Roseisolibacter agri: one gene and its partner. The protein of the gene in region 1 interacts with the protein of each later gene in a pairwise test. Links are inferred from orthologs where the notes say so. Each region holds a gene or a part of one and is shown on either strand. Other genes may lie near its edges.

Region 1 (7,533 bases):
GCGGCGCTGGCCGCGCTGCTGGCGCGCCGGTCGGCGGCCTACGAGACGGCCGACCTCACGGTGGACACCGACGGGCTCGACCCGGCCGGCGTCGCCGACCGGGTGGCGGCGCTGGTCCGGGCGGCGGAGGGAGGAGCATGACGGCGGATCGCGACGACCCGTCGCCCGAGGGGCTCGCCCCTGAGGGCCTGGACGCGCTGCTGCAGGAGCTGCGGGAGCGCTTCGACGGCTCGGCGGACCTCCGGGCGGTCCGGGTGTATCTGGCGGCGCGGGGGTACGACGCGCGTCGGATCGATACGGTGGTGTCCGCCTTCGCGGGCGATCCTGGAAACGGGGGGCCCGCGCCGGCCGCACGACCGGCGGGCGCGGCCGATCCGGCTATCGGGGCGGCGAGCGCCGCAGAATCGGCGGACGCCGTCCCGCCGGCTCCGCCCGCGCTCCGCATCCCCGCGGCCCACGAGCGGGCGCGCTTCTCCAGCGAGGCGTGGGGCCACCTGATCCAACGCAGGGCGGCGGCCGGCTGGTCGGTCGCCGAGCTCGAACACGTGATCGAGCGGGCGCTCGTTCAAATAGATGGACGCATCGCGGTCGACGACCTCCGCGCGCTGATCGACGGCGCGTTCGGCGGATCGGCCGAGTCCTCGACGGTACACTAGGGACCATGGCGACCAAGAAGACAGCGACGAAGAAGACGACGGCCAAGAAGGCGACCGCCGCCGGCGGCGCGCGGACCACGCGCGCCCGGGCGGCCGCCTTCGATCCGGCCGCGGACGAGGAGCCGACGCCTCCGGGCACGACCTCCCTCGTCATCGTCGAGTCGCCGGCGAAGGCGAAGACGATCGGCAAGTACCTCGGCCGCGGCTACAAGGTGCGCGCGACCGTGGGCCACATCATGGACCTGCCCGAGAAGAAGCTGGGCGTCGACGTGGACCACGGCTTCGACGTGCAGCTGGAGCCGATCGCGGGCAAGGAGAAGACGATCGCGGAGCTGAAGAGCGCCGCGAAGGACGCGAAGGAGATCTTCGTCGCGACCGACCCTGACCGCGAGGGCGAGGCGATCGCCGCGCACGTCGCGGACCTCATCACGCCCAAGCGCGGCCCCAAGCCGACCATCCGGCGCGTCCTCTTCCACGAGATCACGAAGGAAGGGATCGCGCGGGCGATGGAGCAGCCGGGCGACATCGACTCGGGCAAGGTCGACGCACAGCAGGCGCGCCGCGTCCTCGATCGCCTGGTGGGCTACAAGGCCAGCCCGGTGCTCTGGAAGACGGTGAAGAAGGGGCTCTCCGCCGGCCGCGTGCAGACGGTGGCGCTGCGCCTGATCGTCGAGCGCGAGCGCGAGATCCGCGCGTTCCTGCCGGTCGAGTACTGGTCGGTCACCGCGCAGCTGGAGAAGGGGACGCAGCCCTTCACCGCGAAGCTCCACCACGTCGATGGGAAGAAGCCCGAGATCTCGAACGCCGCGCAGGCGGACGCGATCCTCGCGGACCTCGCGGGGCGCGACATCTTCCCGGTCACCGACGTGAAGCGGCGCGAGCGTCGCAAGAACCCGCAGGCGCCGTTCACGACCTCCACGCTGCAGCAGGAGGGCGCGAAGAAGCTGGGCTTCGGCTCCAAGCGCACGATGCGCCTCGCGCAGGACCTGTACGAGGGCATCGACCTCGGCCCCGAGGGCGCGGTCGGCCTCATCACGTACATGCGTACCGACTCGACGCGCGTGGCGGAGAGCGCGGCGACGGCGGCGCGCGAGCACCTGCGCACGCTCTTCGGCGAGGACTACCTCGCGCCGGGGCTGCAGCTGTACGGCAGCACGAAGCAGACGAACGCGCAGGACGCGCACGAGGGCATCCGCCCCACCGATCCGACGCGCCGTCCGGAGCTGGTGCGCAAGTACCTCTCGGCCGACCAGCTGAAGCTCTACGAGCTGGTGTGGAAGCGCTTCATGGCGTCGCAGATGGCGCCCGCGGTGTTCGATACCACCACCGTCGACTTCGAGCTGAAGCCCACGTCGGGTGCGGCCTACGCGTCGGGCGTGTCGTCGTACGCGTTCCGCGCCACGGGCAGCGTCGTGAAGTTCCAGGGCTTCCTCGCGCTCTACCGCGAGGCGCGCGAGGAGGGCGACTCGGTCGCGCTCGAGGACGAGCAGGCGCTGCCGATGCTGGAGCTGGGGGAGCGCGTGCCGGTGAAGGAGATCGTGCCGCAGCAGCACTTCACGCAGCCGCCGCCGCGGTTCTCCGAGGCGTCGCTGGTGAAGGAGCTGGAGCGCCTCGGCATCGGCCGCCCGTCGACGTACGCGTCGATCATCTCGGTGCTCGCCGACCGCCGCTACGTGCTGCTCGAGCAGCGCCGCTTCTTCCCGACCGCGCTCGGCGAGACGGTCGAGAAGGTGATGGTGAAGAAGTTCCCGGCCATCTTCGACGTGCAGTTCACGTCGACCATGGAAGGGGAGCTCGATCGCGTCGAGGGCGGCACGGTCGACTGGCGCACCGCGCTGCAGGAGTTCTGGGGCCCGTTCTCCGAGGAGCTGCACGACCGCGACCTCGACCTGCTGATCGCCGAGGCGCACGACCTCTCCGCGCTGGAGACGGAGCGGTGCAAGGAGTGCGGCGGGAAGCTGGTGCCGAAGGCGGGCTTCTTCGGCCCGTTCGTCGCGTGCGAGAACCACCCGAAGAACTGCAAGTACACGCGGCCGATCACGGGCGAGCGCAAGCCGCCGGTGGTGACCGAGTACCTGTGCCCCGAGTGCGGCGCGCCGATGTACCTGCGCCAGGGCAAGAGCGGCGATTTCCTGGGCTGCAGCCGCTTCCCGAAGTGCCGCGGCACGCGCGCGCTGCCGACGGGCGTGAAGTGCCCGAAGGACGGCGGCGACATCTCGCAGCGCAAGTCGAAGGCGCGCGGCAAGATCTTCTACGGCTGCGAGAACTATCCCAACTGCGACTTCGTCGTCTGGGACAAGCCGGTGAAGGACGTCTGCCCCGAGTGCGGCTACGAGGGCGCGGAGGCGAAGCAGAACAAGACGCGCGGCAGCTACCGCAAGTGCCTGAAGTGCGGCAACGAGTGGGACGTCGCCGATCCGACCGAGTCGGCGGAGCAGGGCGCCGAGGAGCCGGTGGCGGTCTGACTGCGCGCGGCTTGGCGACGGAGGGAGAATGCACGCGGGGGCGCCGACCGGCTGGTCGGCGCCCCCGCGTCGCATCCGGCCCCGCCGCGGCTCAGGGAAGCTGCAGCTCCTGGCCCGGGTGGATCATGTCCGGGTTCGGGATCGCGTCGCGATTGGCCGCGTGGATCTTCTTCCACTGCGACGCGTCGCCGTAGACGTCCTTGGCGATCTTGGAGAGCGTGTCACCCGCCTTCACGGTGTAGGTGCGGCCGGCGGTCGCCTCGCCGCTGCGCGTGGCCTGGTCGGCGAAGCCGCTGTTGACCTGGAGGCTGACCTGCGCGTCGGAGGCGACCGCGCGGATCGCCTGCTGCGCCTTGTCGCGGTCGGCCTCGGTGCCCACGGTGCCCCGGACCTCGGAGCCGCTCACCTGCAGCCCGTAGACGTTGACGCCCTGGCGCTGGAGCGCCGCGGCGATGTCGGATTGGGTGGTCATCTGCCCTCCGGTGATGGATCGTGCGCGCCTGCCGCGCGGGGTGCATCGGATGGCCGGCGCGGACGGGCCGCGCACGGGACCGCGCGCATGTGCAAGGGATGGTCCCGGCGGACGGCGGCCGGGTTCGCCGGACGACGAAACCCTTTGCGCCACGGGGCGTGTCGAAGCGTCGCCTCGCCGGTACGATGCGCTCTTCCGCGGGGCCGCAACGAAGTGCATAGTAGCAGCCGCTTGGGGCCGCGCCGCCGCGGTCTCGCTCCCCGTTCGTCGCTTCCCCCCGCCGCACATGCGCCTTCCCCGTTCGCGCCCCGTCCTCGCCGCCGGTGCCGCCGCCGTCGTCGCCATCGCGGGCCTCGTCGCCTGGCGCACCCTCGGCGCCGCGAAGCCCGAGACCGATCCCCTCGTCGTCCAGGTGAAGGAGGGCGACTTCAAGGTCACCGTCACTACCACGGGCGAGCTGCGCGCCGTGAAGTCGGTGCAGGTGCAGGGGCCGCCCAACCTCCCGCAGGCGCAGATCTACCAGCCGATCAAGATCGCGACGCTGGTCCCCGAGGGGACGGTGGTGAAGGCGGGCGACATGGTCGCGGAGCTCGATCGCGGCGCCGCCGCCGGCAAGTTGAACGAGGTGCAGCTCAACGTGCAGAAGGCGGAGGCGCAGTACACGCAGGCGCAGCTCGACTCGACGCTCAACCTCTCCAAGGCGCGCGAGGAGCTGCGCACGCTGGAGTTCGCGCTCGAGGAGAAGCGCATCGCCAAGGAGCAGGCGCAGTACGAGGCGCCCTCGGTGCGCCGGCAGGCGGAGATCGACCTGCAGAAGGCCGACCGCGCCCTCGCGCAGGCGAAGCGCGACTACGCGACCAAGACGCAGCAGGCGATCGCGAAGATGCGCGAGGTCGGCGCGGACCTCGACCGCCACAAGAACACGCTCAAGATCATCCAGGACGTCGTGGGCGCCTTCACGATCAAGGCGCCGGCGCCGGGCATGGTGATCTACGCCAAGGAGTGGAACGGCCGGAAGAAGGTCGTCGGCTCGCAGGTCTCGCCGTGGGAGCCCACGGTGGCGACGCTCCCCGACCTGACGCAGATGGAGTCGATCACCTACGTCAACGAGATCGACGTGCGGAAGCTCGCGGTCGGCCAGGAGGTGAAGCTCTCGCTCGACTCCGATCCGTCCAAGGTGCTCACGGGGAAGGTCACCGCGGTCGCCAACGTCGGCGAGCAGCGCCCGAACACGGACGCCAAGGTGTTCGAGGTGAAGGTGCAGGTGATGCAGTCGGACACGACGCTGCGCCCCGGCATGACGACGTCGAACGCCGTGCAGACGGCGGTCGTGAAGAAGGCGCGCTTCATCCCGCTCGAGGCGGTGCAGGCCGACAGCGGCCGCACCTTCGTCTTCCGCCGCCGCGGCGGCTCGGTCGTGCGGCAGGAGATCGAGACGGGCCTGATGAACGACAACGAGGTGATCGTCGCCCGCGGCCTGGAGCCGCGCGACGAGGTGCTCCTCGCCGCGCCCGCCGACGCCGCGACGCTGCAGACGGTCACGCTCCCCGGCCGGCCGAAGCAGTCCGCGCCCGCGAAGCCCTCCGACAGCGCGCAGAAGGCGCCGGTGCCCGTGGTGCCGCCCACGGCCGCGCCGACGCCGGCGCCCGCCGCTGCCCCAGTCGCCAAGGCGACCGCCGCTTCCACGTCGCGCTGAGCGGTACCGTGGGAGTCGTCACCACACCCCAGGGGGCGACGTACGCGCCGCCCGCGGGCGGCACGGGCGCGCCCGGCGCCGACGCGCGCCCGCCGCACGGCAGCGACCGCGCCGCCACGCTCCGCCTCATCGCCTTCGGCCTGCGCGCCGCCATCGAGGCGGTCGGCCACAACACCCTCCGCGCCGCCCTCACCTCGCTCGGCATCCTCTTCGGCGTCGCGTCGGTCATCGCGATGCTGGCCATCGGCAAGGGCGCCGAGCAGGAGATCCTGGCGCAGATGAAGCTCCTGGGCTCCAACAACGTGATCGTCACGCCGCTGGTGGAGCAGAAGGAGGAGAAGGCCGGCGAGAAGGACGAGAAGGAGAGCAAGCGCTACACGCCCGGCCTCACCGCGCTCGACGCGCAGAGCATCCGCGACGTCGTGCCGCAGGTGCGCTCGGTCAGCACGGAGCTGTCGCTGCAGACCAACGCCACGCGCGAGGGGCAGCGCCGCTCGGTGAAGCTCGTGGGCGTCGACAGCGCGTACTTCAGCGCCTTCAACCTCGAGATGGCGGAGGGTGGCCGCTTCGCGCCGATGCACCTCGAGCGCGGCATGCCGGTCGCCGTCATCGGCAGCGGGCTGCGCGCGCGCTTCTTCACCAAGGAGCCGCCCATCGGCCGCCGCATCAAGGTCGGCGAGACGTGGCTCACGGTCGTCGGCGTGCTCGCGCCGCGCCCGGTCTCCGAGCAGACCGCGCAGCGCCTCGGCATCCGCGATGCGAACATGGACGTCTACGTCCCGCTGTCGACCGCGCTGCTGCGCTACCGCAACCGCGCGCAGATCACCAACCGCGACGTCGAGCGCGCGGCGCAGGAGTTCAACAACGACGACGAGGCGACCAAGAACGAGGACGCCACCGCGCGCGCCGAGCGGCTGAACCAGAACCAGCTCGACCGCCTGGTCGTGCAGGTGGCCGACGCGCGCTACGTCTCGCAGGTCGCGGAGGTCGTGCAGCGGCTGATGGCGCGCCGGCACAACGGCGTCGTCGACTTCGAGGTCAACGTCCCCGAGATGCTCCTCAAGCAGGAGCAGCGCACGAAGACGATCTTCAACGTCGTCCTCGGCGCCATCGCGTCGATCTCGCTGATCGTCGGCGGCATCGGGATCATGAACATCATGCTCGCCTCGGTGCTGGAGCGCATCCGCGAGATCGGCGTGCGGCGCGCGCTCGGCGCCAGCCAGCGCGACGTGCTCGCGCAGTTCCTCGCCGAGGCCGTGCTCATCAGCCTCGCGGGCGGCATGGCGGGCATCCTGCTCGGCGTCGGGCTCAGCGTCGGCATCGAGCGCTTCGCCAAGATCGCCACGATCGTCTCCCCACTCTCGGTGTTCGTCGCCTTCGGCGTGTCGCTGACGGTGGGGCTCGTGTTCGGCATCGTCCCCGCGTGGCGCGCCGCCCGCCAGGATCCCGTCGTCTGCCTGCGCTACGAATGATGGACGCCTTCCGCACCCTCCGCCGGCCGGCCGCGCGCGCCGTCTCCGCGCTCCTGCTGGCCGCGCCGCTCTCCGCGCAGGCGCCCGCCGCTCCGATGCCCACGCAGGCCCCTGCACGTGAGCCGGTCGGTCCCACGATCACGCTCGAGGAGACCGTCGACCGGGCGCTCGGCAACGGGCCGAGCGCGCGCGCGGCCCGCAGCGCCCGCGACGCGGCACGCTGGCGCGAGCGCGGATTCTCGGCCGGCCTGATGCCGCGCCTGTCGTTCGCCGGCACGCTGCCCAGCTACCGCCGCGCGATCACGCCGATCGTGCAGCCGGATGGCACCATCCGCTATCTCAGCCAGCGGCTCACGCAGTCGAGCGCGGAGCTGCGGCTGGAGCAGCCGATCGCGTTCACGGGCGGCAACGTGTTCGTGTCGTCCGCGCTAGAGCGCGCCGACATCACGGGCAACGCCTCCGGCTCGCGGCTCTGGCAGTCGACGCCGTTCACCATCGGGATCGAGCAGTCGCTCTTCCGGCCGAACAACATCGCCTGGAACTCGCGCGAGCAGGACCTGCAGCTGACGGTCGCCGAGCGCGCGTACGTCGAGGCGCGCGAGGACGCGTCGGCCGCCGCGGTGACCGCGTTCTTCGACCTGTACGCGGCGCAGATGAACCTCGCCAACGCCGAGACGAATGCCGCCGTCAACGACTCGCTCTTCCTGCTGTCCAAGGGGCGCTTCGAGGTCGGCCGCATCGGCGAGAACGACCTGCTGCAGAGCGAGCTCGC
Region 2 (4,980 bases), on another replicon or contig:
CTGCTGGTCGAGGCGCCGTCGGACACGTGGCCGCGCGTGCTCGCGGCGCCGCCGGACTCCACCGGGCCCGCGCAGTCGCTGCAGGAGCCGCGCTGGCGCCCGGACGGCGCGCGGCTCGCCTTCGTCGCGGTGGCGCAGGGCGTGGGGCGGCTGCTCGTGGCGACGCCCGGTGGCACCGTCGACACGAAGGTCCGCATCGCGGCCGTCCCCTACTGGGGCACGCCGGTCGCCTGGTCGCCGGACGGCGGCGCGATCGCCGCCGCGGTGACGGCGCTGGGGGACCGTCGCGCGCTCACGACGCGCGTGGTGGCCGCCGACCTGGCGACGGGCACGACGCGCGTGCTGCACGAGTCGGGATCGGACGGCGGTCCGCGCGTCGAGCCCACGACCGCGGTGCGCTGGGCGACCGACGGTCGGGTGTACGTCGCCACGATCGTCGGTCAGACGGGACCCGACTCGCTGCCGACGCCCGTCTCGCGCGTGTGGGCGATCGACGGCGGCGGCGTCCGGCGCCTCGTGCGCGACTCGCTCGTGGGGCTCGTGCAGGACCTCGCGCCGGACGCGAGCTGGGTGCTGGCGCTGCGCCGCCGCTTCGTCTCGAGCGTGGCGCCCTTCCGCACCGCGGACGACTACCGCGAGCTGGCGCGCATCGACGTGCGCACCGGCGCGGCGACGGCGCTCGCGAGCCGCGAACGGCTGCCGGTCCCACTGCTCACGCCGGGCGACCCGCGCGTGACGAACGACCGCATCCGCTGGGCGCGCCTGAGCGCCGACGGCGCGCGCGTCGTGGTCGCGATCAACGTCGAGCAGGGCGATCCGTTCGCGACGCGGCTCGTGTATCGCGCACTGACGCGCGACGGCGCGGCGGTCGGCGACCTCCCGGGCGACCCGACGGAGGCGCCGGGCAGCGTGGCGCTGCTGCGGTGATGTACGCGTGAGCGACCGCTACCCCATCCCCGCCGGCGAGCACCGCGCACAGCAGGAGATCTCGCGCAGCCGCTTCATCGCCACCATCGCGCCCGCCGCGACGGTGGAGGACGCGCAGGCCTTCATCGCGCGCATGCGCGCCGAGTTCCCCGACGCGACGCACAACTGCTGGGCGTTCGTCGTCGGGCCGCCGGGGAGCACGGGCCGCGTGGGCATGAGCGACGACGGCGAGCCACACGGCACCGCCGGTCGCCCGATGCTGACGGTGCTGCTGCACTCGGGCGTCGGCGACGTGGCCGCGGTGGTGACGCGCTACTACGGCGGCACGAAGCTCGGCACCGGTGGCCTCGTGCGCGCGTACGGCGGCGCCGTGCAGCACGCGCTCGAATCGATGCCGCGCGCCGAGCGGGTGGAGTGGATCGACTGCGTGCTGACGATCGGCTACGGCGACGTGACCGTCGTGCAGCAGCTCATCGCGGGCCACGAGGGCCGCGTCGCGGAGGAGTCGTACGCGGCCGACGTGACGTACCGCGTGACGCTCCCCGACGCGCGGCGCGATGCGTTCGCGGCGGCGGTGCTGGACGCGACGCGGGGGCAGGCGCTGGTCGACTGAAGCGCTGCGTGCCGCGTGCGGCCCGGTCGGGTGTCATCCCGAGCGCAGCCAGGCATCCGCTCTCCGAGGCGAGAGGCGTCCCACGCGTGACGCATACCAGGTCCCTCTCCTTCGCTGCGCTCAGGATCGGGACGACATCTAGATCGAATCCGCGATCGCCGCGATCTCCTCCGCGTCGCGCCACGCGTCCGTCAGCACCTCCAGCTCGCCCTCCAGCGCGCGGCGCTCCTGCTCCTCGTGTAGCGCCATCTCCACCGCCAGGCGCTCCACCGGCGTGAGCGCGAGCGCGCCGACGCGGCGCCACTCGGCCATCACGCGCCCGCCCGGGCGACTGGAGCGCCGCGCGGCCGCGTGCAGCCAGCCGAGCGCGTCGCCGCGCTCGTCGATCGCGTGCACCGCGGCGCGCACCTGCCCCGCGCTCGCGCCCCACGCGTTCGCGCGCGCGAGCAGCGCGCCCAGCGCGCGCGTCGCCGATGCGCCGCGCAGGTCCGTCTCGCCGCCGTCGTGCTGCAGGCGCAGCGCGACGCCGTCGGCGCCGTCCTGCAGCAGCGTGCTCTCGCGCAGGTGGCGCACGCGGATGTCCGCGTCCGGCGCGCCGTCCGCCGGGTCGCCGAGCGAGACGCGCGCGATCACGCGCTCGGAGAGCAGCCACTCCTTCGCCATCTCGTAGGGCACCGTCACGCCGCCGGCGAGGTATCCGGCGACGAAGATGCCGCCCGACCAGAGGCCCGCCACGAGCGCCGGGACCGCGATCGGCGCCGCCACGACCGCCGCCGCCGCGCCCACGCCGCCGGCCGTCACCGCGCGCCGGCGGCGGCGCCCGAACTGGTCGCCGTAGCGCCACGCCGCGAACTCCGGCCGCAGCGGCCGCCCGATGCGCACCAGCTCCAGCCCCTCGCGCAGCTTCGCGAGCCCGATGTTGTCCGTCGAGACGCGCACGCGCGTGTCGCGGAACAGCCGCTCCGCGTCCTCGATCGCCTCCCAGCGCTGCTCCATGGGCGCCAGGTTCCAGCGCTCGCAGCGGCGGCAGACCGCCCACAGGCGCCCGCGGTCGGCGTCGAACGCCACGCGGCGTCCGACGGGGAACGACTCCAGCGCCTCGTTCCCGGGGAACGGCGCGTCGCAGAAGAGGCAGGCGGCGTACACGGCAGACTCGGGAGCACGAACGGGAAGCGGGGGCGTGCATCCTGTGATGCACGCCCCCGCTCATCCGCGCAAGACGCCGGCCGCCGCGTCAGAAGGCCGCGGCCTCCAGCTCCATCACCGTCGCCGCGCCGCTCTGCATCGTCGCCGCCAGCGCGTCCACCTGCGGCAGCAGCTTCGCGAAGTAGAAGCGCGCCGTCTTCACCTTCGCGTCGTAGAAGCGCGCCTCGCCGTTCGCGCTCGGCAGCCGGTCGAGCGCCACGCGCGCCATCTTCAGCCACATCCAGCCCGTCGCGACCAGCCCCATCATCCGCAGGAAGTCGGTCGCCGCGGCGCCCGCCTCGTCGGGGTTCTGCATCGCCTTCTGGATGACCGTCATGATGCTCTCCTGCGTCTTGCGCACCGCGTCGCCGAGCTGCGCGGCGAGGTCGGACACGCGCGCGTCCGCCTGCGCCTCCTTGAGGTCCGCCTGCACCAGCGCGAGGAAGCGGCGCAGCAGCCGGCCGTTCCCCTCCGGCACCTTGCGGCCGATCAGGTCGAGCGCCTGCACGCCGTTCGTCCCCTCGTAGATCTGCGCGATGCGCGCGTCGCGGACGAACTGCTCCAGCCCGTACTCCTTGATGTAGCCGTGGCCGCCCAGGCACTGCAGCGCGAGGTTCGCGCTCTCGAAGCCCGTGTCCGTCAGGAAGCCCTTGATGATCGGCGTCATCAGCGCGACCAGGTCCTCGGCCTCCTTCCGCTTCTCCTCGTCGGGGTGCTTCTCCTCGATGTCGATCAGCTGCCCGACCCAGTACGCGAGCGCGCGCTCGCCCTCGATGTACGCCTTCTGCGTCAGCAGCATGCGGCGCACGTCGGGGTGCACGATGATCGGGTCGGCCTCCTGCTCCGGCGCCTTCTTGCCGGTGAGCGCGCGGCCCTGGATGCGGTCCTTCGTGTAGGCGAGCGCGTTCTGGTACGCGACCTCCGCGAGGCCGAGCCCCTGCAGGCCGACGCCGAGGCGCGCGCCGTTCATCATCGTGAACATCGCGCGCATCCCCTTGTGCTCCTCGCCCACCAGCCAGCCCGTCGCGCCGTCGAAGTTCATGACGCACGTCGCGTTGCCCTTGATCCCCATCTTGTGCTCGATGGAGCCGCAGGTGACGCCGTTCGGCGTGCCGACGCCGCCCTCCTCGGTGGGGAGGAACTTGGGCACGATGAACATCGAGATCCCCTTCGTGCCCGCGGGCGCGTCGGGCAGCTTGGCCAGCACGAGGTGGATCACGTTCTCGGCCAGGTCGTGGTCGCCCGCGGAGATGAAGATCTTGGTGCCCGTGACCTTGTAGGCGCCGTCGCCCGCGGGCACCGCCTTCGTGCGGATGATGCCGAGGTCCGTGCCGGCGTGCGCCTCGGTGAGGCACATCGTGCCCGTCCACGTGCCGTCGACGATCTTCGGCATGAAGCGCTGCTTCAGCTCCGCGTTGCCCCACTTCTCGAGCGTCATCGCGACGCCGTGGCCGAGCTCCGGGTACATCGCGAACGAGAGGTTGGCGGCGCACATCATCTCGTTCAGCACGAAGCGCGTGAGGTGCGGCAGCCCCTGCCCGCCGAACTCCGTGGGCGCCGTCATCGCGGGCCAGCCGCCCTTCACGAACTCGTCGTACGCCTCGCGGAAGCCCTTCGGCGTCGTGACGACGCCGTTCTCGTAGCGGCACCCCTCGGCGTCGCCGCTCTGGTTGACGGGCGCGAGGTACTGCTCGCACAGCTTGGCGCCCTCCTCGAGGACGGCCAGCAGCATGTCCGGCGTGGCCTCCTCGTAGCCCGGCAGCCGCGAGAGCTGCTCGACGTCGAGGACCTCGGTGAGGAGGAAGCGGATGTCGTCGAGCGGCGCCTTGTAGGTCGGCATGGGACTCGGGTCCGGTGGAGGTGGCGATCGGCGCGCGGCGCCTGCCGAACGGTGTTCTGTGGTAATTGTGCGACCGCGACCGCCGGGCGGCAAGACGTCGCCAGGACGTCGCCAGGACGTCGCCAGGACGTCGCCGCCGGGCGGTCGTGGGTGTGCTGGCGTCAGCGCACGACGGCGAACAGCGCCGGGATCTCGACGCTCAGCGTCCGCCCGCCGGCCAGCTGCAGGATCGTGCGCGCCGTGTAGTAGCCCTGCGCGAACGGACGCACCGTGCTCCCCGCGGGGGGCGTGAAGCGCAGGCGCACGGAGCCACGGCCGATGGTCCCGGGCGCCCCCGGCTGCGCGAGCGTGAGCGTCGTGTCGCGCCCGCCGCCGGTGATGCGGAGCTGCGCTGCCTGCACCACTTGGTCGGGGA

The links. Proteins that work in one complex are often made in the same cells at the same time.
Region 2: the proteins of topA (region 1) and rosag_RS02455 interact in binary tests that used the Escherichia coli proteins (3 or more experiments, as listed by UniProt). The link is inferred for Roseisolibacter agri from one-to-one orthologs.

Annotation. Positions count from the first base shown.
Region 1 is NZ_BRXS01000007.1:208,596-216,128, forward strand. Bases 345-3,391 are described here. They hold topA (type I DNA topoisomerase), read left to right. Parts: upstream 345-661; coding sequence 662-3,121; downstream 3,122-3,391. Other genes in these bases: rosag_RS22020 (hypothetical protein), read left to right, coding at 345-656; rosag_RS22030 (LysM peptidoglycan-binding domain-containing protein), read right to left, coding at 3,213-3,391. In the rest of the region: rosag_RS22015 (shikimate kinase), read left to right, coding at 1-141; more of rosag_RS22020, read left to right, coding at 138-344; more of rosag_RS22030, read right to left, coding at 3,392-3,593; rosag_RS22035 (efflux RND transporter periplasmic adaptor subunit), read left to right, coding at 3,880-5,289; rosag_RS22040 (ABC transporter permease), read left to right, coding at 5,298-6,761; rosag_RS22045 (TolC family protein), read left to right, coding at 6,758-7,533. UniProt on the Escherichia coli protein: Releases the supercoiling and torsional tension of DNA, which is introduced during the DNA replication and transcription, by transiently cleaving and rejoining one strand of the DNA duplex.
Region 2 is NZ_BRXS01000001.1:609,869-614,848, reverse strand. Bases 1-2,737 are described here. They hold rosag_RS02455 (YigZ family protein), read left to right. Parts: upstream 1-934; coding sequence 935-1,540; downstream 1,541-2,737. Other genes in these bases: rosag_RS02450 (hypothetical protein), read right to left, coding at 1,679-2,686; rosag_RS02460 (TolB family protein), read left to right, coding at 1-927. Outside these bases: rosag_RS02445 (acyl-CoA dehydrogenase C-terminal domain-containing protein), read right to left, coding at 2,775-4,565; rosag_RS02440 (Ig-like domain-containing protein), read right to left, coding at 4,727-4,980.